2 regions of the Methylobacterium sp. Leaf89 genome follow, and region 1 is predicted to be linked to the other one. Evidence: riboswitches for the same ligand, from Rfam matches in the RefSeq annotation. Region 1 holds a riboswitch; the other holds the start of a gene.
The links. A riboswitch is a leader RNA that binds a small molecule or an ion and turns the genes downstream of it on or off. The one in region 1 is predicted to bind thiamine pyrophosphate.
Positions count from the first base shown of each region.

Region 1 (14,176 bases):
ATCGGGGCCGGCGGCACCCAGTGGCCGATGCCGGCGCGGGCGAGGGTCTCCCAGGGGAAGTGCTCGCCCGGGTCCTCCTTGCGCCCGGGGGCGATGTCGGAATGGGCGAGGATCCGGTGCGGAGCGAGGCTCCAGCGCTTGGCGAGATCGCCGCACAGGGCGACCACGGCCTCGATCTGTGCCGGGGGGTAGGCCGGCAGGCCGCCCGCATGGCCACCATTGACGATCTCGACGCCGAGGGAGCGCGAATTCACGTCGCTGAGCCCGGCCCAGGAGCCCTGGCCCGCGTGCCAGGCCCGGCGCCCCTCGGGCACCATCTGCACCACGCGGCCGTCCTCCAGCACCACGTAATGGGCCGAGACCTCCGCCACGGGGTTGGCAAGGCGCTGCAGGGCGACGGCCGCGCTCTCCATACCGGTGTAGTGCAGGATGAGGAGATCCACCGGGCCGGACCGCCGCTCGCCGTGATTCGGCGACGGGTGGACGCTGGTGGCGACGGCGCTCTCGGGCGTCGGTTTCACGTGAGGCCCCGCTCGGCGCTGATCCGGTCATAGGCGGCGTTGATGGCCGCGAGCCGGCGGGTGGCGATGGCCACCGCCTCCGGCGGCAGGCCGCGCGCGATGGCCCGGTCGGGATGGTTCTCCCGCACCAGGGCCCGGTGGGCGGCCTTCAGCCCGGCATCGTCGACGTCGTGGTCGAGGCCGAGGACGAGGTAGGGATCGTCGGAGAGCCGGACGTGGCGGGCGGCGATGCGGCGGAACGCGGCCTCGTCGTAGCCGAAGGTCTCCGCCACCGCCCGCAGGTAGCGCTCCTCCGCCTCGTGGATGGCGCCGTCGGCCTTGGCGATGTGGAACAGGCCGTCGAGCACGTCCTCCAGCAGGGCCGGCTCGTCGTGGAAGGTGGTGGCCAATTGCCGGGCATAGGCCTCGAAGCCGTTCGCGGTGCCCTTGGCGAGGTCGAACAGGCGCTGCACGCCGGGCCGGGCGCGCTCGTCCACCTGCACCACCTTGGCGAAGGCCTCCACCTCGGCCTGCGTCACCACGCCGTCGGATTTGGCCATCTTGGCGGCCAGGGCCACGAGGCCGGTGGTGAAGACCACGTCGCGCGGCGTGGTGCCGAACAGCGCGCCCTCGCGGTCGACCAGGAAGTGCCCGGCCACCCCGCCGACGAGGCCGCCGAGGGGGCCGCCGATGGCGAGGCCGAGGCCGGCCCCGCCGAGCTTGCCCCAGATGCCCAGGGTCATCGGACGACCCCGCGGGTGCAGGGAACGGGGCTGGCAGGGGCAGGGAGCATGGACGGTATCGACACGGGTGGGATCGACTTCGGCGCGAAACGAAGCGCGTCCTTACACCGGACGGCTCCGTTTCGGCGAGGGGCGATCGCCCGGGTCGTTCGTCCCCTCAGCGCCGGGCGCAGAGGCCGACGAAACCCTGGCTCTCTGTGGGGCAGGCCGCGCTCAAGGTTCCGTCGGCGCCCGCCGTCACGATGGCGCTGCCGCCCTTCAGGCAGAGGGCCGAGGCGAGGATCTCGGTGCCCTCGCAGGTCATCGCGCAGCCCGAGGCCGGGCAGGTGTCCTGGCGCACCACCCGGAACGGGGATGCGGGTGCGGCGGCCGCCAGGGCGGCCTGACCGGGCTCGCCCTTCTGACCCGCCGGGCCGCGCTCGCCGGCCGGCCCCTTCGCGCCCGTCTCGCCCTTTGGTCCGGCGTCCCCCTTCGGACCCGTCTCTCCCTTGGGGCCGGGTTCCCCCTTCGGTCCGGCCTCGCCCTTGGCACCCGGCTCGCCCTTGGCACCCGGCTCACCCTTGGGCCCCTGGGGACCGGGCAGGCCGGCGACGCCCTGCGGGCCGGCGGGGCCGGTCTCGCCCTTGTCACCCGTGTCGCCCTTCTGCCCCGTCTCGCCCTTCGGGCCGGGCTGGCCGGCGGGGCCGCAATTGGCGATGACCGCCTCGCGCTCGTCCTCGCCCGCCTTCAGGGTGGCGATGCAGTTGGTGGGCACGTAAGGCAGGCGGAAGACGAAGCGGCCCCGGCTGTCGGCGATGATCGAGATGTCCTCGTCGAGCACCACCACGGTGCCGGGCTTGCGCACGCTGCCGGAGATGCGCAGGTCCCCGTTCTCGAAGCGGGCATCGTAGACCTGGATCGGCTGCGACACGACCTGGGGCCGGCGCGCCTTGGCCTCGCCCCGGGGCTGGGCCGCCGTCTGCGCGGCGGCGGGGAGGCCGCCCGCGACGGTGATCAGGCCCGACAGGACCACGAGGGCACGAGCGAAACGCATGGAGTTCTCCCGGCTGATCCGCGTCTTGTGCGCGGCAGGTGAGGAGTGCTGCCCTGCCCTCGCTATAGGGTCAAGCGCTGCGGATCGGCCGGCCCGGAAACCATCGTCCACAAGCGTCCACAGCCGTCCACAGGCCAAGTCCCTGTGGGCAGGCGAAATTCCGAATCCCCCCGGAAACCGATTGAGTATGTTCCTGTTTTGTTCTTAGCGTAGCGGGATCGAGCGGAGCCGATGAGACAGAGCCCTGAAGACCCTCCCGATGCCGAGACCGAGACTTTGCCGGCGGATCCGCCAAATCCGGATGCCGCGAATCCGGGTGCGCCCCCGGATCTGGCGGCCCTGCGCGCCCTCGTGGCCGATCGCGGAGGCGCATCCGTCCTCCGGGGCGCCCTGCCCCTCGGCATCCACGACGTCGATACGCGCCTCGCACAGGGCGGCCTCGCCCTCGGTCAGTTGCACGAGATCGCCCCGGCGCAGGCGGGCGACGAGCCGGCGGCGCTGGGCTTCGCCCTTGCGCTGGTGGCGCGCCACCTCGCCCGGGTGCGCGGCGAGGCCCTGCTCGTGGCGGGCAGGGGGCATCCCCTCCCCTACGGGCACGGGCTGGCCGGGCTCGGCCTCGATCCCGGCCGCCTGCTGCTGTTCGAGGTGGCGAGCGACGGGGACGCCTACCGGGCCCTGGAGGAATCCCTGCGCGCGCAGGGGCTGGCGGCCGTGGCGGGCCTCATCGATGCCGCCCTGCCCCTCGCCCAGAGCCGCCGGCTCCACCTCGCGGCGGCCCGGACCGACCTGCTCCTCCTTGTCCTGAGGCCACCGGAGGCGGAGAGCCCCAACGTGGCGGCGACACGCTGGCGGGTCGCCGCCGGCAAGGCCCTGCGCGACCGCTTCGGCTGCATCGAGCGGCCGTGCTGGCAGGTGACCCTCGACCGGAGCCGCAACGGGCGGACCGGACATTGGCTTCTGGAGTGGGATCATGCCGCGCATCGTTTCGGTCTGGCTGGAGCACTGGCCGGTCACGCGGCTGAGGCGGGCGCAGGCGGCGTCCGTCCCGAGCGGCGCGCCCAGCGCTCGGGCTGACGGCGACCGCGACAGCGGCCCGATGGTCGTGGCCGCCATGGAGGCCAACGGCCTGCGCCTGGTGGCGGTGGATTCCGCCGCCCGCGCCCTCGGCCTCGTGCCCGGTGAAACCCTGGCCCGGGCCCGCGCCCGGATCGGGACGCCGGTCGCCGTCCATCCGGCCGATCCGGAGGCCGATGCCGCCGCCTTGCACCGCCTCTGCCTGTGGGCCAAGCGCTACACGCCCGTCGTCGCTCCCTACGGCCCGGCGGAGGGCGGCGACGGGTTCTTCCTCGACATCGCGGGGGCGAGCCACCTGTTCGGCGGCGAGGCCGCGCTGCTGGAAGACCTCGCCCGGCGGCTGTCGACCCGCGACATGCCGGCCCGGATCGCCCTCGCCGACACGCCGGCCTGCGCCTTCGCCCTGGCGCGCCACGGCGGGGGCGGCCTCGTGGCCCCAGGCTGCAACGCGGAGGCCCTGCACGCCCTGCCCGTCTCGGCCCTGCGCCTCGATGGGGCCACGGCGCAGGCCCTGGCCCGCCTCGGCCTGCGCCGGATCGGCGACCTCGCCACGGCGCCCCGGGCGCCGCTGGCCCGGCGCTTCGGCGAAACCCTGCTGCTGCGCCTCGACCAGGCCCTCGGATACCGGCCCGAACCCCTGGTCACGGCCGAGGACCCGCGCGAATTCCAGGCGGCGCGCGGCTTCCTCGAACCGATCGGGCAGCCGGAAACCATCGTGGCCACCGCCATGGGTCTGATGGAGGGCATCGCCCCCCGGCTGGAAGCGGCCGGCCTCGGCGCCCGGGCCGTACGGCTGACCCTGACCCGCGTCGATGGGATCCTGCGCAGCCTCGACCTCGGCCTGAGCCTGCCGACCCGCTGCCCGGCCCAGATCGGCCGCCTGCTCGCCCTGCGCCTCGACCGCCTCGGCCCGGCCCTCGATGCCGGCTTCGGCTTCGAGACCGTGGGCCTCGAGGTCACCGCCACGGGCCCGATCGCGGCACGCCAGACGGCCCTGATGGAGGCCCCCGGCGGGGGCGAAGGCACCGAGCATCTGGGCGATGCCCTGCGCCAGCGCCTCGGCCGGCGGATGATGCGCCTCGGGTTTCGCCAGACCCACCTGCCCGAGCGGGCCGAGGCCGTAGAGCCGTGGCGCGCGAGCCTCCCCGCGCAGGCGGGCCGACGCGATCCGGGAGCCCGCGAGCCCCTGCCGCCGCGCCCGCTGGTGCTGCTCAGCCGGGGCGAAGCGGCCGAGGACGTCATCGCGCTGGCCCCCGACGGGCCGCCGCACCGCTTCCGCTGGCGCCGGCGCCTGCACCACGTCGCCCATGCGGATGGACCCGAGCGCATCGCCGACGAGTGGTGGCGGGCGCCGGGTCCGCTGCGGGATTACTACGTTGTCGAAGATGAGGCCGGCCGCCGCCTCTGGGTCTATCGCGAGGGCTTCCCCACGATGGAGGCGCCCGCGCGCTGGTTCGTGCACGGGCTGTTCGCGTGACGCGACGGGGGAGAACCGCGCCGGGGCGATGCCGCGCCCCGCAACCTGTGATAGCACTCCGCGCGATCGGGCACGCCCGTCCGGGACGGAAACGCAGGGCCATCGGAATGATCCCCACCGGACGGGCGTGGAATCGGGTGCGGCCGTTCGCGGCGGCGCTGCTGGGGATCGTCCACGTCCCGACCTCGGACGCCGCGTCGGACGCTCGCGGCCGCGCCGCCTTCGTCGCGGCTCATCGCTGCGAAGTGGTCGCGCGGCTGAGCAGCATCCACCTGCGCGGCCCGCGCAGCACGTCCCGGGATCGGTTCCTCACCGTGAGCTTCGTCCGGACGGATCAGCGCTACGTGCAGTGCATCTTCTTCGACGAGGATACGCGGATGGGCTGCGAAGCCGCGTCGGGCGGGTATGCGCAGGGGCCGGAGGCGTCTGGCGATGTCCTGCCCGACTCCGCGAAGGCGGCCCTTCACCGGCTGGGCTTCGTGCAGCTCCGGCGGAACGAGAACTATGAGCGAGAGATTTCGCTGGGCACGCCGCCCGACTTCGATGCCGCGGCCGATGTCATGATCGGCGCGCTCTCCGATGCCTACGACGCGCGCGCACACACGCCTCTGGAATTCCACGCACCGCGGGCGGTCCTTCCCCGCGATGCCTGTCCCGGGCCGGTCAGCGAAAACCAGCCGGCCCGGGACGCGGGGGCCTACTCCGCCGCGTCGACGTAGAGCTTGCCACCCTCGGCCTGGAACTCGGCCGATTTCGCCGCCATGCCGGCCTCGCGCTCGGCCGCGCTCAAGGGCGCGGCCTCGCCCAGCACCTGACCGGCCGCCTCCATCGCCAGCACCTCGGCGCGCAGGTCCTGCGTGATCTTCATCGAGCAGAACTTCGGGCCGCACATCGAGCAGAAATGGGCGACCTTGTGGGCGTCCTTCGGCAGGGTCTCGTCGTGGTAGGCGCGGGCGGTGTCGGGATCGAGGGAGAGGTTGAACTGGTCCTCCCAGCGGAAATCGAACCGGGCCCGCGACAGGGCGTCGTCGCGCAGCTGCGCCGCCGGATGGCCCTTGGCGAGGTCGGCGGCATGGGCCGCGATCTTGTAGGTGATTACGCCTTCCTTGACGTCGTCGCGGTTGGGCAGGCCGAGATGCTCCTTCGGGGTGACGTAGCAGAGCATGGCGCAGCCGAACCAGCCGATCATGGCGGCGCCGATGCCCGACGTGATGTGGTCGTAGCCGGGGGCGATGTCGGTGGTCAGCGGGCCGAGGGTGTAGAACGGCGCCTCGCCGCACTCCACGAGCTGCTTCTCCATGTTCACCTTGATCTTGTGCATCGGCACGTGGCCGGGGCCCTCGATCATGGTCTGGCAGCCCTTGTCCCAGGCGATCTTGGTCAGTTCGCCCAGGGTCTCCAGCTCGGCGAACTGGGCCGCGTCGTTGGCATCCGCGATGGAGCCGGGGCGCAGGCCGTCGCCGAGCGAGAACGACACGTCGTAGGCCCGCATGATGTCGCAGATCTCGTCGAAGCGCTCGTAGAGGAACGATTCGCGGTGCCCGGCCAGGCACCAGCGCGCCATGATCGAACCGCCGCGGCTGACGATGCCGGTGACGCGGCGGGCGGTGAGCGGCACGTGGGCGAGGCGCACGCCGGCATGGATGGTGAAGTAGTCGATGCCCTGCTCGGCCTGCTCGATCAGGGTGTCCTTGAAGACCTCCCAGTCGAGCTTCAGCGGGTCGCCGCCGACCTTCTCCAGAGCCTGATAGATCGGCACCGTGCCGATCGGCACGGGCGAGTTGCGCACGATCCACGAGCGGATGTTGTGGATGTTGCGGCCCGTCGAGAGGTCCATCACCGTGTCGGCGCCCCAGCGGGTCGCCCAGACCAGCTTCTCGACCTCCTCGGCGGCGGACGAGGTCACGGCGGAATTGCCGATGTTGGCGTTGATCTTCACGAGGAAGTTGCGGCCGATCGCCATCGGCTCCACCTCGGGGTGGTTGATGTTGGCCGGGATGATGGCGCGGCCCCGGGCCACCTCGTCGCGCACGAATTCCGGCGTGATGAAGGCCGGCAGGGCGGCGCCGAAGCTGTTGCCGTCGGCCAGGGCCGCCTGGGCGCCCTCCAGCATCGTCTCGCGCGCCAGGTTCTCGCGGTGCGCGACGTAGATCATCTCCTCGGTGATGATCCCGGCGCGGGCGAACTCGTACTGCGTCACCATCTGGCCGGGCGCGGCCTTGCGGATCTCGCGGGTGGCCGGACACGGGGCCACGAGCTTGTCCTCGGGCACGAAGCCGTTGTCCTCGGGCTTGACCGCGCGCGGGATCACGGTGGCGTAGCCGCGCCGGGCGATCCAGGGCTCGCGCACCAGCGGAAGGCCGGCCCCGAGGTCGATCCCCGCATCCGTCTCCGTGTAGGGACCCGACGGATCGTAGACCCGCACCGGCGCCTCCTTCGGATCGCTCAAGGTGATCTCGCGGAACGGTACCCGGATGTCGTCGTGCCCGGCCACCGCCGCGTAGACCTTGCGCGAGCCCATGATCGGGCCGGTGGTCACCGTGGGCGCCTGCCCCTGCGGCAGATCCTTCGGAAGAACGGGTGCATTCATCGGGTTCGCTCCTGGCGTGGGAGACGATCCGGACTCGCGAACGGCGGTGTCGGATGGGACGACGCCTGAACATGCGCGCCGCGTCTTGGAATTCCCGTCCCTCCGCCGGTACGAACCGGATCAGGTTCAAGGGTCAGGGCGTCGCGCCCAATCTCAGCCCCCGCACTCGGAGCTCCCCTCGGAATGCTTCCAGATTCGAGGTCGGCGGCCGTTTTGTCAATCGCCGGCCCGACGAACTGAGACGGAATAGGGCCTGAAACGAACTTTATCGTCAGGCCCCGCGTTCCTTTACCAGAAGTTCGATCCTCGGGATCGGCATGCGAACGACAGGTTCTCCCATGAAGCGCATACTCCTGGCATCGGCCGCCCTGGTCGGGGCCCTCTCGATGATTCCCGCCTCCGCGGACGCACGTCCGGGCGGCGGCGGCGGTGGTTTCCGTGGCGGTGGCGGCGGCTTCCACGGCGGCGGCCTGGGTGGCGGCGGATTCCGCGGCGGCAACTTCGGCGGCGGTGGCTTCCGCGGTGGTCTCGCCCAGGGCGGCGGGTTCCGCGGCGGCAATGTCGGGGGCAACTTCGGCGGCGGCGGGTTCCGCGGCGGCCTCGCGCAGGGTGGCTTCAACCGCGGCGGGTTCAACCGCGGCGGGACCATCGGCGTGGGCGCCGGTGCCGTCGGTGCCGGGGCGGGCCTCGCTGCCGGTAACGGCTTCCGGGGTGATCGCGGCGGCTTCAACCGCGGTGGGTTCAACCGGGGTGGCGCCTATGCCGGGCGCGGCTACGGCTACCGTCGCGGCTATGGCGGCCTCGGCCTCGGGCTCGGCCTGGGTCTCGCCGGCGCCGGGATCGGCTACGGCCTCGGCAGCGCCTATGGCGGCTACTACGGCGACGACTATTACGCCGGCGGCTATGCGCCGGCCTATTACGGCGGTTACGCGCCCTATGGTGGCGGGTATGCCGCGACGGGCTACGAGGCCACCCCGGAGGTCGCGACCAGCGGCGAGGACGTCGCCTACTGCGTCCAGCGCTTCCGGTCCTACGACCGCCGCACCGGGACCTATCTCGGCAATGACGGTCAGCGCCACGCCTGCCCGTAACGGCTGACAGGCTCCGGGACGATCAGAAGGGGCTCCGCCGCGCGGCGGGGCCCTTTCGCGTCCGCGGGGCACTTTGATCGGGGGCGCGGAGGCCGGACGCGTCGGGCCTCACGAGCCCTGCAGGCTTTCGGCGAAGTCGTCCGGCACCTCGCCGAAGCTGCCGAGGATCGTGGCGCTCTCCAGTTCCCCCGTCTCGTCGTCGGCCACGACCTTGATCGCCGCCGTGCCGGGAAAGCGGGCGGCCATCGCCTCGGCCTTCTTCAGGGCACCGCTCTCCGTCACCGCCACCTCACGGTCGCCCGGCGAGAGCCGCTTGCGCTTGAGCACGAAGGTCTGCACCAGGAACGTCGTCTTGAGGGCCATCGCAGGGTCTCTCCACCGGGCCGCGCCGGATCGCGTCGGATCCGGATACCGAGCGCACCTAGCACGAAAGCCCGGTTCCCACGCGACCCGAACGCCGCGGACAGGCCCGGGCCGCGCTCCTCCGCTCAGGCTGTCGGTTCGTGTGGTGCCTCGAGCCGCTGGATCAGGCGCCCCCCGTCCCAGAGCTCGACCGAACGGCCGTCCATGAAGGCCCGTGCCCGCTCCAGCGCCTCCGCCTCGGTGCAGCCCGCGAGGGACTTGGTGCGAAGGACGCGGCCGGCATTGTTCAGCAGCAGCACGCGGTAGGCCGACGGCGGCGTCCCCTGCCCCGGCGCATCGTCCCGCATGCCCCCCTCCCGCCTCGACGATCGCAACGAGCCGGTGCGTCGCCCCGAATTCAAGACGAACCGCGCACCGGCTCCGCATGCGTCGCAAGAGTACGGCTCGGCTCGTTAAAGTACACACCGCATCGGCAAATCATTCCACGATGGGTTCAAGTCTTCCGTTCGCGGTGGTCGCCCCGCACGAGCGGATCACCACAGTCGCACCAGCCGGAAACCTGCGATCACATCTGCGAGATCGATGCCGAGCAGGTCCGTCAACAGCAGGCTGGCGCGGAACAGCGGCCGGGTGAAGGCGGCGGAGACGAGGAAAAGACCCAGCAGCACCAGCCCCGAATGCCGGGCCATCCGGTCCGCGAAGGCCCAGGGCGGGGATGGCGGCGAAGCCGGCGGCCCGGAGAGCCAGGGTCGGACGATGCCGTAGCCGTCGAGCCCTGGGATCGGCATCAGCCCGAGCACCAGGGCTGTGCCCTGGAACAGCACCGAGACGGCGAGCACCGCACGCAGCGTCTCGGCCCCCGGACTGGCCAGGGCATAGAGCAGCGCGAGAACGACGAGGAAGAGGACGCTCATCGCCGGGCCGGCTGCGGCCACCGCCGATTGCCGTCCCCGGCTCAACCCGGCCTCGGGCGGACCGCCGACGCGGCCTGGCAATCCCGCGCCCCCTGGAAATCCCACGCCCCCCATGACGGTGAAGAGCGCCGGCAGCAGCATGGTCGCCACGGGGTTGGGGGCCCGCAGGGGATCGAGGCTGAGCGCGCCGGTCGGGGGCAGGCCCCAGGACAGCGCGGCCCGGGCATGGCCGTATTCGTGCAGGCACAGGCCCAGCACCCAGCCGGACATCAGGAACACGAAGGCGGCGCCCGAGCCCGCGAGCGCCCCGGCGCCGATGCCGAAGCCGACCCCGCAGAAGATCAGCCCGATGAGGAGCGCGTTCGGGCTCGGGCCGGGACCGCCCATGCCCTCCGCGCGGCCGGACGCGTCCCTCATGCCGCGCCGCGCCGGACCGGTGCGGGCGCGGCGGACCGGTGACGCGTCGTCAGGAGGCGGCTTTGGGGCCGGAGGCCGCTTCGGGGAGGGACGGGCGCGGGAGCATTCACGCGACGCAACATCGCTGGTGACACGCCAAAGTCCAGCCCTACCTCTCGGGGACGCCTCAGTGTCCCCTCCATCCCCAGGGTCCGGCGCGGTTCGGCGCCCCGCCACGACGGTCCGGGGTCGTCGCTCGGTCGCGGCCTCCCCTTCATCGAGCGCATGCGCCTTCTCGCTTCCCTCGTGGCCACCGCCATCCTCGGTCTCTCCGTCCTGGCCGTGACCCTGCTGACCGTCTTCCAGCGGCACCTGATCTATCCGGGCGCCTTCCGCAGCCGAGCGCCCGCACCCGCCCGGCCGGCGCCCCCGGGCACGGAGGCGATCAGCCTGCCCACGGCCGACGGCGAGCGGCTGTTCGGGTTCTGGCGCGCGCCGGAGCCGGGCTGTCCCGTGGTGCTCAGCTTCCACGGCAACGGCTCGCGGCCGGAGCCTGGAGCGGCGCGCTTTGCCGGCGCTCCCTGGCGCGGGGCGGGCTGGGGCGTCCTCGCCATCGCCTATCGCGGCTATCCCGGCTCGACCGGGAGTCCGAGCGAGGCGGGGCTGATCGCCGACGGACAGGCGGCCTACGCGATGGTCCAGGCGCGGGTCCCCGGAACCCCGGTGCTGCTGCACGGCCACTCCCTCGGGGCCGCGGTGGCGGTGGCCCTGGCCGAGGCCCGGCCGCATCTCGGCCTCTATCTCGAGGCGCCCTTCGACTCCCTCTCCGCCATCGTCGCCGGGCGCTTCCCCTTCCTGCCGACCAGCCTGCTCCTTCGGGACACCTTCCGGTCCGATGCGCGCATCGCCGCAGAGGGCGGTCCGATCGTCATCGTCCACGGCCGGGACGACCCGGTGGTGCCCCTCGCGCATGCCGAGCGGCTGGCGGCGCAGGCCGGTCCGCGCACGCGCCTGACGGTCATCGCCGGCGACCACGTCTCCATTCTCGGGACCCAGGACCGCGAGGCCGCGGCCGTGTTCCAACCGAACGACCCCGCCCAGCGCCGGCCTGTTCCGGCAGCAGTCCACTGACGCACGCATCCGACGGGAGACACCCTTGGGACGACGAGCCCGACTCTGGCGCGACGACGACCCGGCGACGCACGGTCCGCAGGCCAAGCCTCCGGTGATCTGCCCGCTCTGCGAGCGGCCGATCCCGCCCCATGCCAAATCGAGCCTGCACCACCTGACCCCGAAGCTGAAGGGCGGGGCGCGGGCCGGCACCGTGCGCCTGCACCAGATCTGCCATTCGGCGATCCACGCCCGCTTCAGCGAGGCCGAGATCGCCCGGCGCCTCGCCGACGTCGATGCCCTGCGGGCGGCGCCCGAGATGGCGGAGTTCCTGGCCTGGGTCCGCACCAAGCCGGACGACTTTCACGCCGCGACCCGCATGACCCGCGACCGCCGGGGCGCCAAGCGCGACCCGCATTGAGGGCGGCGAGGCGTGGACGCACGCGGGCAAGGCGTGGCCCAAACCGGAGCCGGTCACGGCCCGGCCTTTACCCTCCGTTCGGCATGATCCGCGGGCGGTCCTCGCCGTATCGCCATCCTTAAGACCTGGCGCCGAAGGATCGCGGTCCTGTGGGCGGGGGCGGATCATGGCGGCGGTCGCGGTGGGACAAGGAACGGTGGACGGAACGGGGCAGCGCGCAGCGGGATCCCCGCGGGATGCCGCCCGGCTCGCCTGGGTGGATGTCGCCAAGGGCCTGTGCATCATCCTCGTGGTCATGATGCATGCGACGCTCGGCACCGGAATCGCGATGGAGGGCGAGGGCTTCCTGCACACCGTGGTGGCCTTCGCGCGCCCGTTCCGCATCCCGGACTTCTTCCTGCTGTCGGGCCTGTTCCTCGGCCGGGTCATCGACCGCGACTGGCGCCTGTTCCTCGACCGGCGCCTCGTGCACTTCGTCTACTTCTACGTCCTCTGGGTGCTGATCCAGTCGGCCTTCAAGTACGGCCCGATCACCGACGGAGCCGGGCCGGGCGCCTTCGTCGCCCACCTCGCCCTGGCGGTGGTCGAACCCTACTCGACCTTGTGGTTCATCTACCTGCTGGCGGTGTTCTCGGTGCTGACCAAGGCGCTGCGGCCGGTGCCGACGGCCTGGCTCCTCGGCGGGGCGGCACTGCTGCAGGTCCTGCCGATCCATACCGGTTTCGAACTGATCGACGAGTTCTGCGACCGCTACGTCTGGTTCCTGGTCGGCTACCTCTTCGCCGCGCGCATCTTCACCTTCGCCGATCTCGTGCAACGCCACGCCCGCGCCGCGATGCTCGGACTGGCACTCTGGGCCGTGGTCAACGCCGCGATGGTCTTCGTCCCCACGGGCTTCCCAGCCGTGCCGGTCCTGGCGAACCTCCCGGGCCTCGCCCTCGTCCTGAGCGGCGCCGGCGCCCTCGCGATCGTCGCCATCGGGGCCCTGATGTCCCGGGCCGGCGGGCCGGTGACGGCGGCGCTGCGGGCCTGCGGCCAGCGCTCGATCGTGATCTACCTCGCGTTCTTCCTGCCGATGGCCCTCACCCGCACGCTGATCGTGCGGTCGGGGGCGATCACCGACATCGGCTGGGCGAGCCTCGTCGTCACGGTGGTGGCGATCCTGGTTCCGCTGGGCTTCGAGCGGATGATCCGTCACACGCGCCTGTCGTTCCTGTTCGTGCGACCGCGGGCCTTCCACATCGTCGGCGCCCGCCCGCGGCCGGGCGCTCCCGCCCTGCGCGCGGTCTGAGCCCTCAGGCCGCGGCCTCGACCCGCGGCCGGACGAGACGGTCGAGGAAGTTCCCGATCTCCGCCCGCCGGCGGGCCGGCTCCAGCAGGTCGGGGCCGAGCCGGTGGCGGGCGATCCGGTCCCGGTGTCCCTCCGGGTCAGCATGGATGCGGCAGAGGTCCGCCGCATAGGCCTCCACCGCCGCGCGGTCGGGCAGCGCGCCCGCCTCCACCACGTCCTCGGCGCTGAGGCGCAGCATCGCGGCCAGGGCGTCGAGATCGAGTTCGGGGTGGTACTGCGTGCCCCAGAACACGCCGGCCCCGTGCCGGATCTCGATCGCCTGGACCGACAGGACCGCGTTGCCCGCCAGCACCGTGGCGTGGGCCGGCGGCGTGATGACGGCGTCGAGATGCATGGCGGGGGCATCGAAGCGCTCGCCCCGCCCGGCGAGGAGCGGGTGCGCCCGCCCGGCCTCGGTGCGCACGAGATCGCGCGAGAATCCGTATTCCGGACCCTTCGGGTTGCGGGCCGCATGGCCGCCGGCCACCACCGCGGCGACCTGGACGCCCCAGCACGAGCCGAAGACCGGAAGCCCGGCGCCGAGGGCTTCGCGCACGAGGTCGATCTGGCGCCGCACGGCGTCGGACGCGTCGCAGACGTGGAGCGTCGATCCCGTGAGGAAGAGGGCGTCGAAGCCGGCGAGCCGCGTCCCGGGGGACAAAGCCGCATCAGCGTCGGCCGGGGTGATCAGGGTGCAGTCGACCCCGGGCGAGATCTGGCGCAGGACCTCCGCATAGGCTTCCGCCGAGGTGACGCCGGTGGCTGAGACGTGATCGGCCCGTCCGGACCGGTCGTTCCCATCGGCCACGAGGAGGTGCAGCATGGATGCGGTCCCATCCGGCCCCGGGGGCCGGCCAAAGGGACGGGGAACGATCCCTGCCTGCCCTCGTTCCCGTCAGGCGGGACGCCGGATCGCCGCATGGCGGTCGGCGGCGATTCGCACCGAGAGCCCACGATCGGAGGCTTCGATGGCCACGCGACGTCCCGCGACCGCCCAACTCGGTCGCGCCCGCCCTCGGTGGGCCTCCCTGGGTCTCGCCCTCGCCGGTCTGGTGCCCGGCCTCGCTCCGGCGCCCGCCGCGGCGCAGTACATGGCCCTGACCGCCCCCGCGCCGAAACCGGCCGCGCCCGAGC
Region 1 covers NZ_LMML01000030.1:124,320-138,495, reverse strand. The annotation lists gene ASF18_RS20780 (N-acetylmuramoyl-L-alanine amidase) at 1-521, opposite strand, end outside; gene ASF18_RS20775 (molecular chaperone DjiA) at 518-1,243, opposite strand; gene ASF18_RS20770 (collagen-like protein) at 1,401-2,276, opposite strand; gene ASF18_RS20765 (ImuA protein) at 2,508-3,350, shown strand; gene ASF18_RS20760 (DNA polymerase Y family protein) at 3,247-4,827, shown strand; gene ASF18_RS20755 (hypothetical protein) at 4,935-5,546, shown strand; gene thiC (phosphomethylpyrimidine synthase ThiC) at 5,525-7,417, opposite strand; TPP riboswitch at 7,498-7,606, opposite strand; gene ASF18_RS20745 (BA14K family protein) at 7,756-8,508, shown strand; gene ASF18_RS20740 (hypothetical protein) at 8,617-8,871, opposite strand; gene ASF18_RS20735 (hypothetical protein) at 8,997-9,218, opposite strand; gene ASF18_RS20730 (hypothetical protein) at 9,405-10,202, opposite strand; gene ASF18_RS20725 (alpha/beta hydrolase) at 10,467-11,312, shown strand; gene ASF18_RS20720 (hypothetical protein) at 11,338-11,712, shown strand; gene ASF18_RS20715 (acyltransferase family protein) at 11,909-13,003, shown strand; gene ASF18_RS20710 (gamma-glutamyl-gamma-aminobutyrate hydrolase family protein) at 13,008-13,865, opposite strand; gene ASF18_RS20705 (hypothetical protein) at 14,011-14,176, shown strand, end outside.

Region 2 (14,176 bases), on a different contig from region 1:
GAGGTCTCATGCGTTACCCGCCCCACATCCTCGAAGAGATCCGTGCGCGCCTGCCCGCATCCGACATCGTGGGGCGGCGCGTCCGGCTGAAGAAGGCGGGCCGCGAGTGGCGCGGCCTGTCGCCGTTCAATGCCGAGAAGTCGCCCTCCTTCTACGTGAACGATCAGAAGCAGTTCTATCACTGCTTTTCCTCGGGCAAGCACGGAGATGTCTTCACCTTCCTGATGGAGACGGAGGGGCTGAGCTTTCCGGAGGCCGTGGAGCGGCTGGCGGCAGAGGCCGGCGTGTCCCTGCCGGCCCCGAGCGCCGATGCCCGCGAGCAGGAGACCAAGCGCGCCGGGGCCTTCGACGTCATGGAGATGGCCGCCGCGTTCTTCGAGGAGCAGCTGCGCGGCCGCGCCGGTGCGGAGGCACGCGCCTATCTCGACCGGCGCCAGCTCGGCCCGGAGACCCGGAGCCGCTTCCGTCTCGGCTACGCGCCCGGTGACCGCTACGCTCTGCGCGACCACCTCGCCGCCAAGGATGTCGACCGCGACCTGATGGTCGAGCTCGGTTTGCTCGTGGCCGGCGAGGACATCCGCGTTCCCTATGACAAATTTCGCGACCGGGTGATGTTTCCGATCGCCGATTCGCGCGGGCGCGTCATCGCCTTCGGCGGCCGGGCGATGCAGAAGGACGCCAAGGCGAAGTACATGAACTCGCCGGAGACGCCGCTCTTCCACAAGGGGCAGCTCCTCTACAATCTGCACCAGGCCCGCAAGCCTGCGCACGATCGCGGCGTCATCATCGCCGTCGAGGGCTACGTCGACGTCATCGCCATGACCCTGGCGGGCCATCCCAACGCGGTGGCGGGCCTTGGCACGGCGCTCACCGAGGAGCAGATCGGCCTTCTCTGGCGCAACGCCGACGAACCGATCCTATGCTTCGACGGCGATGGCGCCGGCCAGCGTGCGGCCTTCAAGGCCCTCGATGTGGCGCTGCCCGGCCTGACGCCGGGCAAGTCCCTGCGCTTCGCCATGCTGCCCGAGGGCCAGGACCCCGACGACCTCCTGCGCGCCGAGGGAAAATTGGCCATCGACCGGGTGCTCGACGCGGCCCGGCCCCTCGTCGAAGTGCTGTGGTCGCGCGCCACCGACGGGGCGCCGCTCGATACGCCCGAGCGGCGAGCCGGTCTCGCCAAATCGCTGCGCGAGATGGTCGCCTCCATCCGCGACGAGACCGTGCGGGGATTCTACCGGGACGAGATCGAGGGCCGCCTGCGCGCTCTCTCTCCGCAGGCCGCCTCCGGGCGCCGCGGCCCCTGGGAGCCGCGGGCGGCGTCCGCGCGACCCGCCTTCCAGCGCCAGCCCCGTCCGGGCGATCCGCCACCCTCGCCGCGAATCACCACCAAGTTCAATCCGCTCTATGCCGGCGAGACCAGCGCCTCCGGCCCGGTGGCGTTTCGCGACCGCGAGGCGATGATCGTCTCCAGCCTCCTCGTCCACCCCGAACTGCTCGGGATCGAGGCGGAGGATCTCGCCGAGCTCGAACTGGGCGACCCGGATGCGCAGGCGTTGCGCTCCCTCCTGCTCGACAGCCACGCCGACGCGGATCAGCCCGGCGTCGCGGTTCTGGACAGCCGATTGAAGCGGGCCGGGCTCACGGAAGCCGCCTCCCGGCTCGCCAGTCATGTGCGCCCGGGCGATCGATGGACCCTTGACGCGCATGCCGATCCTGTGCGTCTCGAAGACGCATTGCGTCAGGCCGTGATCTTGCACCGCAAGTCTGGAGCGCTAAATAGCGAACTCCGCTTGGCTGAGCGGGCCCTGGTCGAGGACGAGACGGAGGCGAACTTCGCTTGGCTGTGCGACGTAAAGGCCCGTATGGCCGTCATCGCTGGTGCGGAGGCGGACGAGGTGGTGCCGGATGAGGCGTCGACACCCTGAGACGTGCACCGCGAATGAATTCGGCCGCCATTGGCGGCTCATGGTTAACAATCGGTCAAGCGTCTCGCTTGCATACCGGGATCTGACTTCGACGCGGCTGTCACTTCGGCGGACCGCACATCACATGCATTTCAGCGTCGACGACGCGGAGTGAGCGACATGCTCCCGCGCGATGCTGACACGACAACCATAGGCGGACCATGGCGACGAAGGCAACGGAACGGGACGAGACGGATGCTGCTCCGGAGCAACAGACCGACGGGCCGCTCCTCGATCTGACGGATGCCTCCGTCAAGCGGATGGTGAAGCTCGCCAAGAAGCGCGGCTACATCACCTACGAGGAGATCAACGAGGTTCTGCCCGACGGTCAGTCCGACCCAGACCAGATCGAGGACGTGCTGTCGCAGCTCTCGGAGATGGGCATCAACGTCGTCGAGGCGGAGGAGACCGAGGAGACGACGGAGGCTAAGGGCAACGGCGAGGCCGACGACGAGGACGGGGCGGAGGGGACCGAGGTCGCCGAGATCGCCCCCACCAAGCCCGTTGCCCTGCGCGCCGAGACGACCAAGGAGCCCACCGACCGCACGGACGATCCCGTGCGCATGTACTTGCGCGAGATGGGCTCCGTGGAGCTCCTGTCCCGCGAGGGCGAGATCGCCATCGCCAAGCGCATCGAGGCCGGTCGCGAGGCGATGATCGCCGGGCTCTGCGAGAGCCCGCTGACCTTCCAGGCCATCATCATCTGGCGCGACGAACTCGTCGACGGCCGGGTGCTCCTGCGCGAGATCATCGACCTCGAAGCGACCTATGCGGGCCCCGACGCCAAGAACGCGATGCAGATCGCCGACGGCACGGAGGAGAGCGAGGACGGCGAGGGGGATGCGCCGACGCCGCCCGAGGGCGACGACGAGGACGACATGGAGAACAACGTCTCCCTGGCGGCCATGGAGACCGAGATCAAGCCGCGCGTCCTCGAGACGTTCGACAACATCGCCAACAATTACCGTAAGCTGCGCAAGCTGCAGATCGAGCATGCCGAGCTCAAGGCCTCGGGCGGCACCCGCACCGATGCGCAGGAGCGTAAGCAGGAGGAGCTGAAGGACGCCGTCGTCACCGACGTGAAGTCGCTCTCCCTCAATGCCAACCGCATCGAGGCCCTCGTCGAGCAGCTCTACGACATCAACAAGCGCCTCATCTCCCATGAGGGCCGCCTGATGCGCTACGCCGAGAGCCACGGCGTCGCCCGCGACGAGTTCCTGCGCCACTACCAGGGCTGGGAGCTCGACCCGAACTGGATGGAGCGCGTCGGCAGCCTCGGCGGCCGTGGCTGGAAGAACCTCGTCGAGAAGGGATCGAGCGAGGTCGCCCGGCTGCGCGAGCAGATCCTGACCCTTGCGTCGGAGACGGGCCTCGAGATCGGCGAGTACCGCAAGATCGTCAACATGGTCCAGAAGGGCGAACGCGAAGCCCGCCAAGCCAAGAAGGAGATGATCGAGGCCAACCTGCGCCTCGTGATCTCGATCGCCAAGAAGTACACCAACCGCGGTCTGCAGTTCCTGGATCTGATCCAGGAGGGCAACATCGGCCTGATGAAGGCCGTCGACAAGTTCGAGTACCGCCGCGGCTACAAGTTCTCGACTTACGCCACTTGGTGGATCAGGCAGGCGATCACCCGCTCGATCGCCGATCAGGCCCGCACCATCCGCATCCCGGTGCACATGATCGAGACGATCAACAAGATCGTCCGGACCTCGCGCCAGATGCTGCACGAGATCGGTCGCGAGCCGACCCCGGAGGAGTTGGCCGAGAAGCTGGCCATGCCGCTGGAGAAGGTGCGCAAGGTTCTCAAGATCGCCAAGGAGCCGATCTCGCTCGAAACCCCGATCGGCGACGAGGAGGACAGCCACCTCGGCGACTTCATCGAGGACAAGAACGTCGTCCTGCCCATTGACGCGGCGATTCAATCCAACCTGCGAGAGACCACGACGCGCGTGCTCGCCTCGCTCACGCCCCGCGAGGAGCGGGTGCTGCGCATGCGTTTCGGCATCGGCATGAACACCGACCACACCCTCGAGGAGGTTGGCCAGCAGTTCTCGGTAACCCGCGAGCGCATCCGTCAGATCGAGGCGAAGGCCCTGCGCAAGCTCAAGCACCCGAGCCGTTCGCGCAAGCTGCGCAGCTTCCTCGACAACTGACATCTTCGTTTGCGCCGGCTCGCCCCGGCCAACGACCCCTGCGAATGAGCCGGCTCCTCTCGGGGTCGGCTCTTTCGTTTCGACTTCCCGGCCATCGATGCGCATGAAGCGCGCCGAGCGGCGTCGGCTCCGGCCCGGTCTGCACTGTTGAAGCGGTGACGCCGGCACGATACGCACGAAACCAGAGCGGTGGCCGTTGCCGGACGCCATCTTCCAACCCACCTTGGCCATATGCTCGATCAAGGCCCGCCCCAGCCTTCCCCCACCGCCGAAGCCGATGGCTCGGAGGCGGCCGACGTCCCCTTCGGCGCCCTCCAGCAATGCGTGGCCCTGCGCGACTGGCTGCTGAGCGAGGGGGCCCGCATGCCGAAAGCGGAAGACCTGCTCTCCGGCCTCGCCGAACGCCTGATCGCGCTGGATGTGCCGGTGGACCGCGCCACCACGGCCATCGACGCCCTGCATTCCGAGTATTCCGGCGTCGGGCGGTTCTGGACCCGCGAGACGGGCTCCACGGTCCGTCTGTTCCCGCACGGGGAAGCGTCGGACAAGGCCTATCGGGCAAGTCCGTTCTTCCGTGTTCACGAAACCGGCGCGTGGCTGATCCTCGATCTCGCCGAGACCCCGGATGAGGCCTTCGCGGTCATTCCGGACCTGAAGGCCGAGGGCTACCGGCACTACATCGTCGCGCCGCTGTTCTTCACCAACGGCACGCGCAACGGCATCTCCTTCGCCACCCGATCCGAAGCGGGGTTCCGCGACGAGGACGTGGCGATTCTCCGCTTCGTCATGCCGACACTGGCGGCGGTCATGGAGATGCGCAGCGTCAACAAGCAACTGGATCACGTCCTGCGGATCTATGTCGGCGACGAGCCGCACAAGGCGATCCTCGGCGGCTCCATCCGTCGCGGTCACGTCCAGCGCATCCGCTCGGCGATCCTGTTTGCCGACATGCGCGATTACACGCGCATCTCCGCCGACATGACGCCGGAAGAGGCGGTCGACCTCCTGAACATCTTCTTCGACTGCCTAGTGCCGGCCATCGAGCGCGAGGGCGGCGAGGTCCTGAAATATCTCGGCGACGGCCTGCTGGCGATTTTTCGCGAACCCGGAGATGATTTGGGCGGTGCCGCCAAGGGGGCGCTCACCGCCTCGCAAAGCGCCATGGCGGCCCTCGCGGAGGCTAATGCGCTCGGCCGCTTCGCCAATCCCGTGGCCGCCGGCATCGCCCTGCATCACGGCGAGGCCGCCTACGGCAATGTCGGCTCCGGCGCCCGACTAGACTTCACCGTGATTGGACGCGACGTGAATCTCGCTAGCCGCGTCGCCCGGCTGAACCGGACGCTGGGCGAACCGATCCTGATGACGAAGCCCTTCGTCGACTTCCTCTGGGACATGCCGGAGCCTCTCGGCGAACATGCGCTCGATGGGTTCGCCGAACCCATGGGTGTCTATCGGCCGGCGCGCCCGCCCGCTGCCTGAGGCCCGCTCGGGGATTGACCCCGATGCGCGGACGGCCCACATCAGGGGTGTTCCAGGGAGATCCCCGGCAAGGGGCTGAGAAACCGATGGCCGTCCGCTCGCGGATGGCGGCGCGGAAATCCTTCGAACCTGACCCGGTTCATACCGGCGTAGGGATTGGACCGCGGGTTTCTCCTCGAGCCCGGCACGCTTCACCACGCGAAGCTGCAGCCCCACCAATCTCGACGCCTGTTGCGGAGATTGTGTTGGACGTGACCCCGAACGCCTTCCTCAACCTGCGACGGACGCATGGCGTTGCGCCGCCGGCCGCCGTTGCCCCGGCACGCAGTGACGTGGTCATCGTCGGCGCCGGCCTGATCGGGCTGTCGATCGCTTGGCGCGTGACGCAGGCCGGGCGATCGGTGACCGTGCTGGAGCGCGACACCGTCGGCGCCGGGGCGAGCCTCGCCGCCACCGGTATGCTGGCCCCCGCTGCCGAGCACGAGCCCGGCTCCGACCCGCTGCTGCCCCTGGCCCTGGAGAGCCTGTCGCGCTGGCCTGGTTTCCGCGATGCCCTTCAGGCCGCGGCCGGCCTCGACATCGACTACCGAGAGGAGGGCACCCTGGTGCTGGCCATCGGCCGCGACGAGGTCGAGCGCCTGCGCTTCCGGCACGATCTGCAGAAGCGCTCCGGGCTCGACGCTCGCTGGCTGACCGGTCCCGAGGCCCGGGCCCGCGAGCCGCGCCTGCGCCCCGCCGTCACCGCCGGCCTGTACTGCCCGCACGACCATCAGGTCGATCCGAGCCGGGTAATGGCCGCCCTCGTGCGGGCCTGCCTCGCCGCAGGAGTCGCCATCGTGGAGGGCTGCGCGGTCGAGGCGCTGGATTGGAGTGCCGACCGGGTCACTGGCGTCCGTACGGCCCAGGGCATCAGCCGGGCCGACACCGTCGTGCTCGCCTCCGGCGCCTGGAGTGGGGAGACGGGACTCCTGCCCGATCATCTCGCCCTGCCGGTCCGGCCCCTGCGCGGCCAGTCCCTCGCCCTACGGACTACGGCCCGCACCGGCACCCTCGCCCACATGGTCTGGACCGAGCAGGTTCACATGGCACCGAAGAGCGACGGCCATCTCATCGTCGGCGCGACGGTGGAGGATTGCGGCTTCGTCCCCGGCGTCACAGCCGGCGGCCTCTACGCCCTGCTGGAGGGCGCCCGCCGCGTCCTGCCCGGCATCGAGGAGATGGCAGTGGAGGCGATCTGGAGTGGCTTCCGGCCGACCTCGGACGACGATGCGCCGATCATCGATGCCCTGGCGCCCGGCCTCGTCGTCGCCACCGGTCATCACCGCAATGGCTACCTGCTGGCCCCCGCCACCGCCGATGCGGTCGTGGCCCTGGTCGCCGAGGGAACGCTGCCGGATTATGCCCGGGATTTTGGTCGAGCCCGCTTCGCGTCGGCACCGCAGAGGGTGTTCGCATGAAGCTCACGGTCAACGGAGAGGCCCGCGAGAGCACGGCTGCCGACCTCGACGCCCTGTTCCGGGAGGAGGCCGAGGAGACCGGCATCGAGAGCCCTCAGGGCATCGCCATCGCGCTCAACGGTTCCGTGGTTCGCCGCCGGGACTGGGCGCTCACCGCCCTCAGCGACGGCGACCGCGTCGAGATCGTCCGCGCGATGCAGGGCGGATGATCGAAAGGGGAGACATCATGACAGGAAGGTGGGAATGACCGAGATCGCGAACGACATTGACTCGCTGGTGATTGGCGGTGTGAGCCTGGGCTCGCGTCTTTTCATCGGTACCGCCGGCTACCCCACCCAGAGCATTCTGTTCGATGCGGTGGCGGCGTCCGGCGCCGAGGTGGTCACGGCCTCGATCAGGCGGGTTTCGCTCCAGGGGCACGGCTCGGATACGCTGCGCCGGCTCAAGGGGCACCGCTTCCTGCCCAACACCGCCGGCTGCGAGACGGCGCGCGACGCGATCATGACCGCCGAACTCGCCCGCGAGGCCCTCGACACGAACTGGATCAAGGTCGAGGTCATCGGCGATCGCGAAACGCTGTATCCCGACGTGGCCGAACTGCTGGATGCCTGCCGCCACCTCGTCGATGACGGCTTCACCGTGCTGCCCTATTGCAACGACGATCCGGTGGTCTGCCAGCGTCTCGCCGATCTCGGCTGCGCCGCCGTGATGCCCATGGGCTCGCTGATCGGCTCCGGCATGGGTGTGGCCAACCCGGCCAACCTGGAGCTGATCTGTCGGCGCTCGCCGGTGCCGGTGATCGTCGATGCCGGCATTGGCACCGCCTCCGACGCGGTCATCGCCATGGAGCTCGGCGCCGCCGGCTGCCTCCTCAACACCGCGGTCGCCAAAGCCGACGATCCCGTGCGGATGGCTCGTGCCATGCGCAACGCCGTCCAGGCCGGCCGCGACGCGTATCTTGCCGGCCGCATCCCGAAGCGGGGCCGGGCCGAGCCGTCGAGCCCGCAACTCGGTCTCGTGGGCTCGTGAGCCGGGTTGCGTCCGACGCGCCCGCTTACCGGCGCACGGCGATGAGCGGCCTGCCCGCGCGGCTACTGGTGGTGACGGACAGGTCGGCGACCGACGTACCGGAGGTCGCCGCCCGGAACCTCCGCGCCACCCTCGAACGCCTCCTGCGGGCCGGCGCCCGCTGGGTCTGGTTTCGGGAGCGCGACCTGGCGCCGGATGCACGGCGCGCGCTCGCCCGGGATATCGCGCGCCTGGTTCAGGCCGAGGGCGGTTCACTGACCATCGGCGCCGATGTGGCGCTCGCCGCCGAACTCGGGGCCGACGGAGTCCATCTGCCCGGTGGAACCACCGCGGCCGAGATCGCCGAAGCCCGCCGGCGCCTATCCGGCGGTCGCATCGGGGTTTCGGCGCACACACTGGAGGAGATCGCGGTGGCCGCGCGGTCCGGCGCCGACTACGCTACCCTCAGCCCGATCTTTCCGACGCAGAGCAAGCCCGGCTACGGTCCCGCCCTCGGAGCGGCGGCCCTGGAAACCGCCGCCGGGTTCGGCATGCCGGTCATCGCCCTCGGGGGAATCACGGTCGACCGCGTGGACGCATGCCGCGCTGCGGGCGCTGCCGGCGTCGCGGTGATGGGCGCACTGATGCACGGCGCGGACCCGGTGGCCGAGGTGCGCGCCTATCTCGCCCGCCTCGGCGCGACATCCGACGAGCGGTGACAGGCAAGGAGGCAGCGCATGTGGGGAAAGAACCGCTTTCTCGAGCGCGTAAGGGTGCAGCATCCGATCATCCAGGCGCCGATGATCGGACCGAAGCCGGCCCTTGCCGCCAGCGTCAGCGCGGCCGGGGGCCTCGGCTCCCTCGCCTGCGCGGCGATGAACCCGGACACGGTACGCAACGAAGCGGCGGCGATTCGGGCGCGGACGGACGCGCCGTTCAACCTGAACTTCTTCTGTCACGTGCCGGACGTGCCGGATGCAGCGCGTGAGTCCGCCTGGCGCAGCCGGCTCGCGCCCTACTATGCGGAACTCGGCCTTGATCCGTCGGCTCTGATCGTCATGGCACAGCGGTTGCCCTTCGACGCTGCGATGCTCGCGGCCGTCGCCGACGTCCGGCCGGCGGTGGTCAGCTTCCATTTCGGCCTGCCGGAAGCGGCGCTCCTCGACCGCGTCCGGGCGCTCGGCTGCATCATTCTCTCGTCCGCAACCACGGTGCGCGAAGCGCGCTGGCTCGCCGAGCGCGGGGTCGATGCGATCATCGCGCAGGGAGCCGAAGCCGGCGGGCATCGCGGCCTGTTCCTCGGCGGCGATCCCGCGACGCAAGTCGGCACGATGGCTCTGGTGCCCCAGGTGGTCGACGCGGTGGACGTGCCCGTCATCGCGGCCGGGGGCATCGCCGATGCCCGCGGGATCGGCGCCGCCTTCATGCTCGGCGCCTCCGCCGTTCAGCTGGGAACGGCCTACCTGCGCTGCACCGAGGCCGGTCTCTCGGGGCCGCACCAGGAGGCCCTGCGCCGCGCCCGCGATGAGGACACCACGATCACCAACGTCCTGACGGGCAAGCCGGCCCGGGGACTCGTGAACCGCGTCATGCGCGAACTCGGGCCCTGGCACGCGGAGGTGCCGGTCTTCCCCACCGCCGCCATCAGGCTCCAGCCCCTGCGGATCGAGGCCGAGCGACGCGGCTCCGGCGACTTCTCGCCCCTCTGGGCCGGGCAGGGAGCGCCCCTTGCCCGCGAGACTGAGGCGGGTCGCCTGACCGCTGAGCTCGCGGAGGGCGCGCTCAGGCTCCTCGGCCGCGCGAGGGCGTGATCACTTCGCCGTGGCCGGGCCGTAGGGCGGCCGGGGGATCGCCCGATGGGCGGCACGCAGCGCCGCCGACCAACGCTCCCGCAGATCGTGGAAGTAGCTCTCGCCGGCTTCGATCCGGTGGTTTACCTCGAGGTCGAGGGCGTTGCGGCGGGCGACCGCGATGTCAATGGGCAGGCCGACGCCGAGGTTCGAGCGCATCGTCGAATCCATCGAGACGAGGCCGACCTTAAGGGCGTCGTAGAGGTCGGTCTCGTACTTCACCGCCCGGTCCAGGATCGGCTTACCGTACTTGTGTTCCCCGATCTGCAGAAAAGGCGCGTCGCCGCTGCACTCGATGAAGTTGCCGGCCGAGTAGATCAGGTAGAGCTTCATCGGGTCTGAGCCGATCTGTCCGCCGAACAACAGCGAGACCGAGAAGCGCAGGTTGGCCGCCTCGAACCCCGCCTTCTCGATCTCGCGGACCCGCCGAATGGCGCGGCCCACGAGCTGGGCCGCCTGGAACATCGTCGGCGCCTCGACGAGCTTCATCTTCGGCTCGCCGGCATCGCCCTCGACTCCCTCGGCGAGAAGGCTGAGGACCGACTGGGTGATCGAGAGATTCCCGGCGGAGGCCAGCATCATCACGCGCTCGCCCGGCACGTTGAAGTGGTGGAGCTTGCGGTAGGTCGAGATGTCGTCGAGCCCGGCATTGGTCCGGGTGTCGGCGATCATCACCAGCCCCTCCTCGACGAGGACACCGACGCAGTAGGTCATGGAGCGGTCTTTCTCGCGCGTCCGTCCGCGATCAGGACTGGACGGAAGCCTGTGCTTGCTCGACGCGAAGCGTCACGTCGAGTGTTTCTGTCCCGCCGCCCATGCGGCTGCCGCGAATCGGAGCCGCCCCGAGATAGTCGAGGGCGACAGCCACGCGGATATGCGCCTCGGTGGTGGCGATACCGTGGGCGGCGTCGAAGCCGATCCAGCCGAGCCCCGGCACCAGCGATTCAGCCCAGGCATGGCCGGAGCCTTGATCCGCATCCCGGTCGGCGTGGTGGTAGTAGCCCGAGACGTAGCGGGTGGGAATCTCGAGGTGGCGGGCCGCCGCGATGAAGAGATGGGTGATGTCCTGGCAGACGCCCTTCTCCTGCACGAAGGCCTGCGCGGCGTTCGTGCTGGCGCTGGCCGGGCCGGGGACGAAGGTGACCCGCTGGTGCACGGCGGCGAGCAGCCGGTGCAGACACGGTAGGGGGGCCGGGTCGCCGGCCGCCGCGATCTCCTGGGCGAAGGCCTGAATGGCGTCGTTGGCCAGGGCGAGATCCGAATCCCGCAGGTAGAACACGTCCGGCAGGCGCTCGATGGTGCCGCGCACGATGCCGTGCATCTCCAGGGTGTCGACCTCTCCGGTGACCCGGATCGACAGGGCCTCGGCCGGCTCGTCCGCCGTGAACCAGTGCACCACGTTGCCGAAGCCATCCTCGCGCTCGCTCACGCGGCCGTCGACGGAGGGCTCGATGCGCCAGCGCCGGACATACTGGCCGTCATGGTCGCGAGGACGCAGACGCAGGACCTGAATCAGCCCGCGGGCGGGCTGCTCATAGGTATAGTTGGTCTCGTGGAAGACGCGGATTCGCATGCGGCGACCTTTGCGCGGCGTCGGGCCGGGGCCGGCCCTATACCAGATATTGCTCGATGACCGCTGCGCCGAGGCGATTGTTCTCGACGATGAACTCCGTCACGAACTCATGCAGGCCGGATGAGAAGATGCGGTTGATGTTCTCGCCTTCCAGGCGTGCCAGGGTATTGCTGGCCAGGCGCTGGCTCGCGCCGCGCCGCCCGTAGGCGTCGGCGATGAGGTCGAGGTGCTCCACCAGCATGCCGTAGCAGTTGGTGAAGGAGCGCGGCATCTGCCGGTTCAGGATGAGAAGATCGGCGACCAGGAGTGGCTTCACGCTCTCGCGGTAGACCCAGTGATAGGCGTTGAAGGCCGAGACCTCGCGCAGGATCGTGGTCCACTGGAAATAATCGAGGCTGCCGCCGATCTTCTCCGTGGCGGGGAGCAGGATCCGGTACTTCACGTCCAGGATGCGGGCGGTGTTGTCCGCCCGTTCGATCGCCGTTCCAAGGCGTGTGAACCAGTAGGCGTCGTTGCGCAGCATCGTGCGGTAGGCCGAACCGTCGAAGGCGAGGGAGACACCCTTCACCCAGTCGAGGAAGCGGGTGAACTCGTCGCGGTTGAGGTCGCGTCCCTCGTAGTTGCGCAGTTCGAGCCAGGCGCCGTTGATGGCGTCCCACATTTCGGTGGTCAGCGCCGTGCGGACGCTGCGGGCATTCTCGCGCGCGGTCTCGATGCAGGAGCGGATCGAGGAAGGATTGTGGGGGCTGAAGGCAAGGAAATCGCAGACGGTCGCTTCCGTGACGCTGGCGTAGAGCGGCTTGAACACGTCCGGATCGCCCGCCGAGGCCAGGGCGGAGGCCCACTCGTTGGTCTCGCCGCCGCCGTAGCTCGACGGCAGGGCGGCCAGGCGCAGGGCGGCATCGAGGATGCGGGCGACGAACTCCGCTCGCTCGGCGTAGCGCGAGAGCCAGTACAGGTTGTCGGCGGTCCGGGACAGCATGGGGTTCCATCGGGACGTCGGCTGGCGTCGGAAACGCAGGCCGCAGGGCGAAAAGGACTATGCCGGAGCCGGCACGGACTTGGAAAGGCACCCGGGACGGAAGGCCCCGCCGGATGCCCCGCGATGGCTCAGGCGTCGAGGACCCAGGTGTCCTTGGTGCCGCCGCCCTGGCTCGAATTTACGACGAGCGACCCCTCCTTCAGGGCGACCCGGGTGAGGCCGCCGGGGACGATGCGGATCTCGTCCGAGCCGCACAGCACGAAGGGGCGCAGATCCACGTGCCGGGGTGCGACCCCGGATGCGACGAAAGTCGGGCAGGTGGAGAGGGCCAAGGTCGGCTGGGCGATGAAGCCGTCCGGCGCATGCTTCAGCTTGCGTCCGAACTCCTCGATCTCGCGCTTGGTGGCGTGTGGGCCGACCAGCATGCCGTAGCCGCCGGAGCCGTTGACCTCCTTCACCACGAGCTCGCTGAGATTGTCCATCACATAGGCGAAAGCCTCTTTCTCGCGGCAGCGGTAGGTCGGCACGTTGTGCAGGATCGGCTCCTCGCCGGTGAAGAACTTCACAATCTCCGGCATGTAGCTGTAGACCGCCTTGTCGTCGGCAATGCCGGTGCCGACGGCGTTGGCCAGGGTAACGGTCCCACGCTCGTAGGCGTTCATGATGCCGGGGACTCCGAGCACCGAGTCCGGGCGGAAGACCAGCGGATCGAGGAAATCGTCGTCGAGACGGCGGTACAGCACGTCGACCCGGCGGGGCCCCTCGGTCGTCCGCATGTAGACGACGTCGTCCTTGGTGAAGAGGTCGGAGGCCTCGACGAGGTCGACGCCGAGCTTGTCGGCCAGGAACGAGTGTTCGTAGAAGGCCGAGTTGTAACGACCCGGCGTCAGCAGCGCGACGGTGGGGTCGCGGGTCGCCGTGGACGGCGCGAGGCTGCGCAGGGTCGCCAGCAGGGCGTCGGGATAGTTCTCCACCGGTGCGACGCGGTGGCGGGAGAACAGCTCCGGGAACAGCCGCAGCATGACCTCGCGGTTCTCGAGCATGTAGGAGACGCCGGACGGGGTCCGGGCATTGTCCTCCAGCACGAAGAAGTCGTTCTCCCCGGTGCGGACGATGTCGATGCCGGCTATGTGGACGTAGAGGTCGTGCGGCACCCGGAAAGCGCGCATTTCCATGCGGTAATGCGGGTTGCGGTAGACGAGGTCGGCCGGGATCACGCCGGCCTTGATGCATTCCTGCGCCCCGTAGATGTCCTTCAGGAAGGCGTTGATGGCGGTGACGCGCTGCTTGAGGCCTCGCTCCAGGAAACCCCATTCGGGCTTCGTGATGACCCGCGGGATGATGTCGAAGGGGATCAGCCGTTCGGTGGACTCGTTCGCGCCGTAGACCGCGAAGGTGATGCCGATGCGCCGGAACAGCATCTCGGCCTGGCTGCGGCGGGTGTTGAAATGCTCAGGCGGCGTGGTGTCGAGCCAGTGCTTCAGGCTGTCGTAGGCTTCGCGCACGGCGGGGTTGCTCAGCGCCCCATCGGGCAGCCCGGTCATCTCGTCGAATGCAGCGAGCGCCATTCGCGTCTCCCCCTTGAACACCGTTCTTGTCTAGGCAAGAGGCGCGCCAGCGACCTGGGATCGGAGTCCGCGCCCACCGCCCTTGCGTGTAGGGTAGCACGTTCAGATCAACTTCAAGCCCTTGAAGCTGGCGTGACCC
Region 2 covers NZ_LMML01000029.1:283,993-298,168, forward strand. The annotation lists gene dnaG (DNA primase) at 9-1,925, shown strand; gene rpoD (RNA polymerase sigma factor RpoD) at 2,126-4,120, shown strand; gene ASF18_RS16730 (adenylate/guanylate cyclase domain-containing protein) at 4,352-5,599, shown strand; TPP riboswitch at 5,645-5,773, shown strand; gene thiO (glycine oxidase ThiO) at 5,875-7,056, shown strand; gene thiS (sulfur carrier protein ThiS) at 7,053-7,265, shown strand; gene ASF18_RS16745 (thiazole synthase) at 7,300-8,085, shown strand; gene ASF18_RS16750 (thiamine phosphate synthase) at 8,127-8,783, shown strand; gene ASF18_RS16755 (nitronate monooxygenase) at 8,802-9,875, shown strand; gene ASF18_RS16760 (hypothetical protein) at 9,876-10,628, opposite strand; gene ASF18_RS16765 (transglutaminase family protein) at 10,660-11,487, opposite strand; gene ASF18_RS16770 (alpha-E domain-containing protein) at 11,525-12,469, opposite strand; gene ASF18_RS16775 (circularly permuted type 2 ATP-grasp protein) at 12,598-14,037, opposite strand; gene radC (DNA repair protein RadC) at 14,140-14,176, opposite strand, start outside.
Region 2: another riboswitch for thiamine pyrophosphate. It lies ahead of thiO (glycine oxidase ThiO); the one in region 1 lies ahead of thiC (phosphomethylpyrimidine synthase ThiC).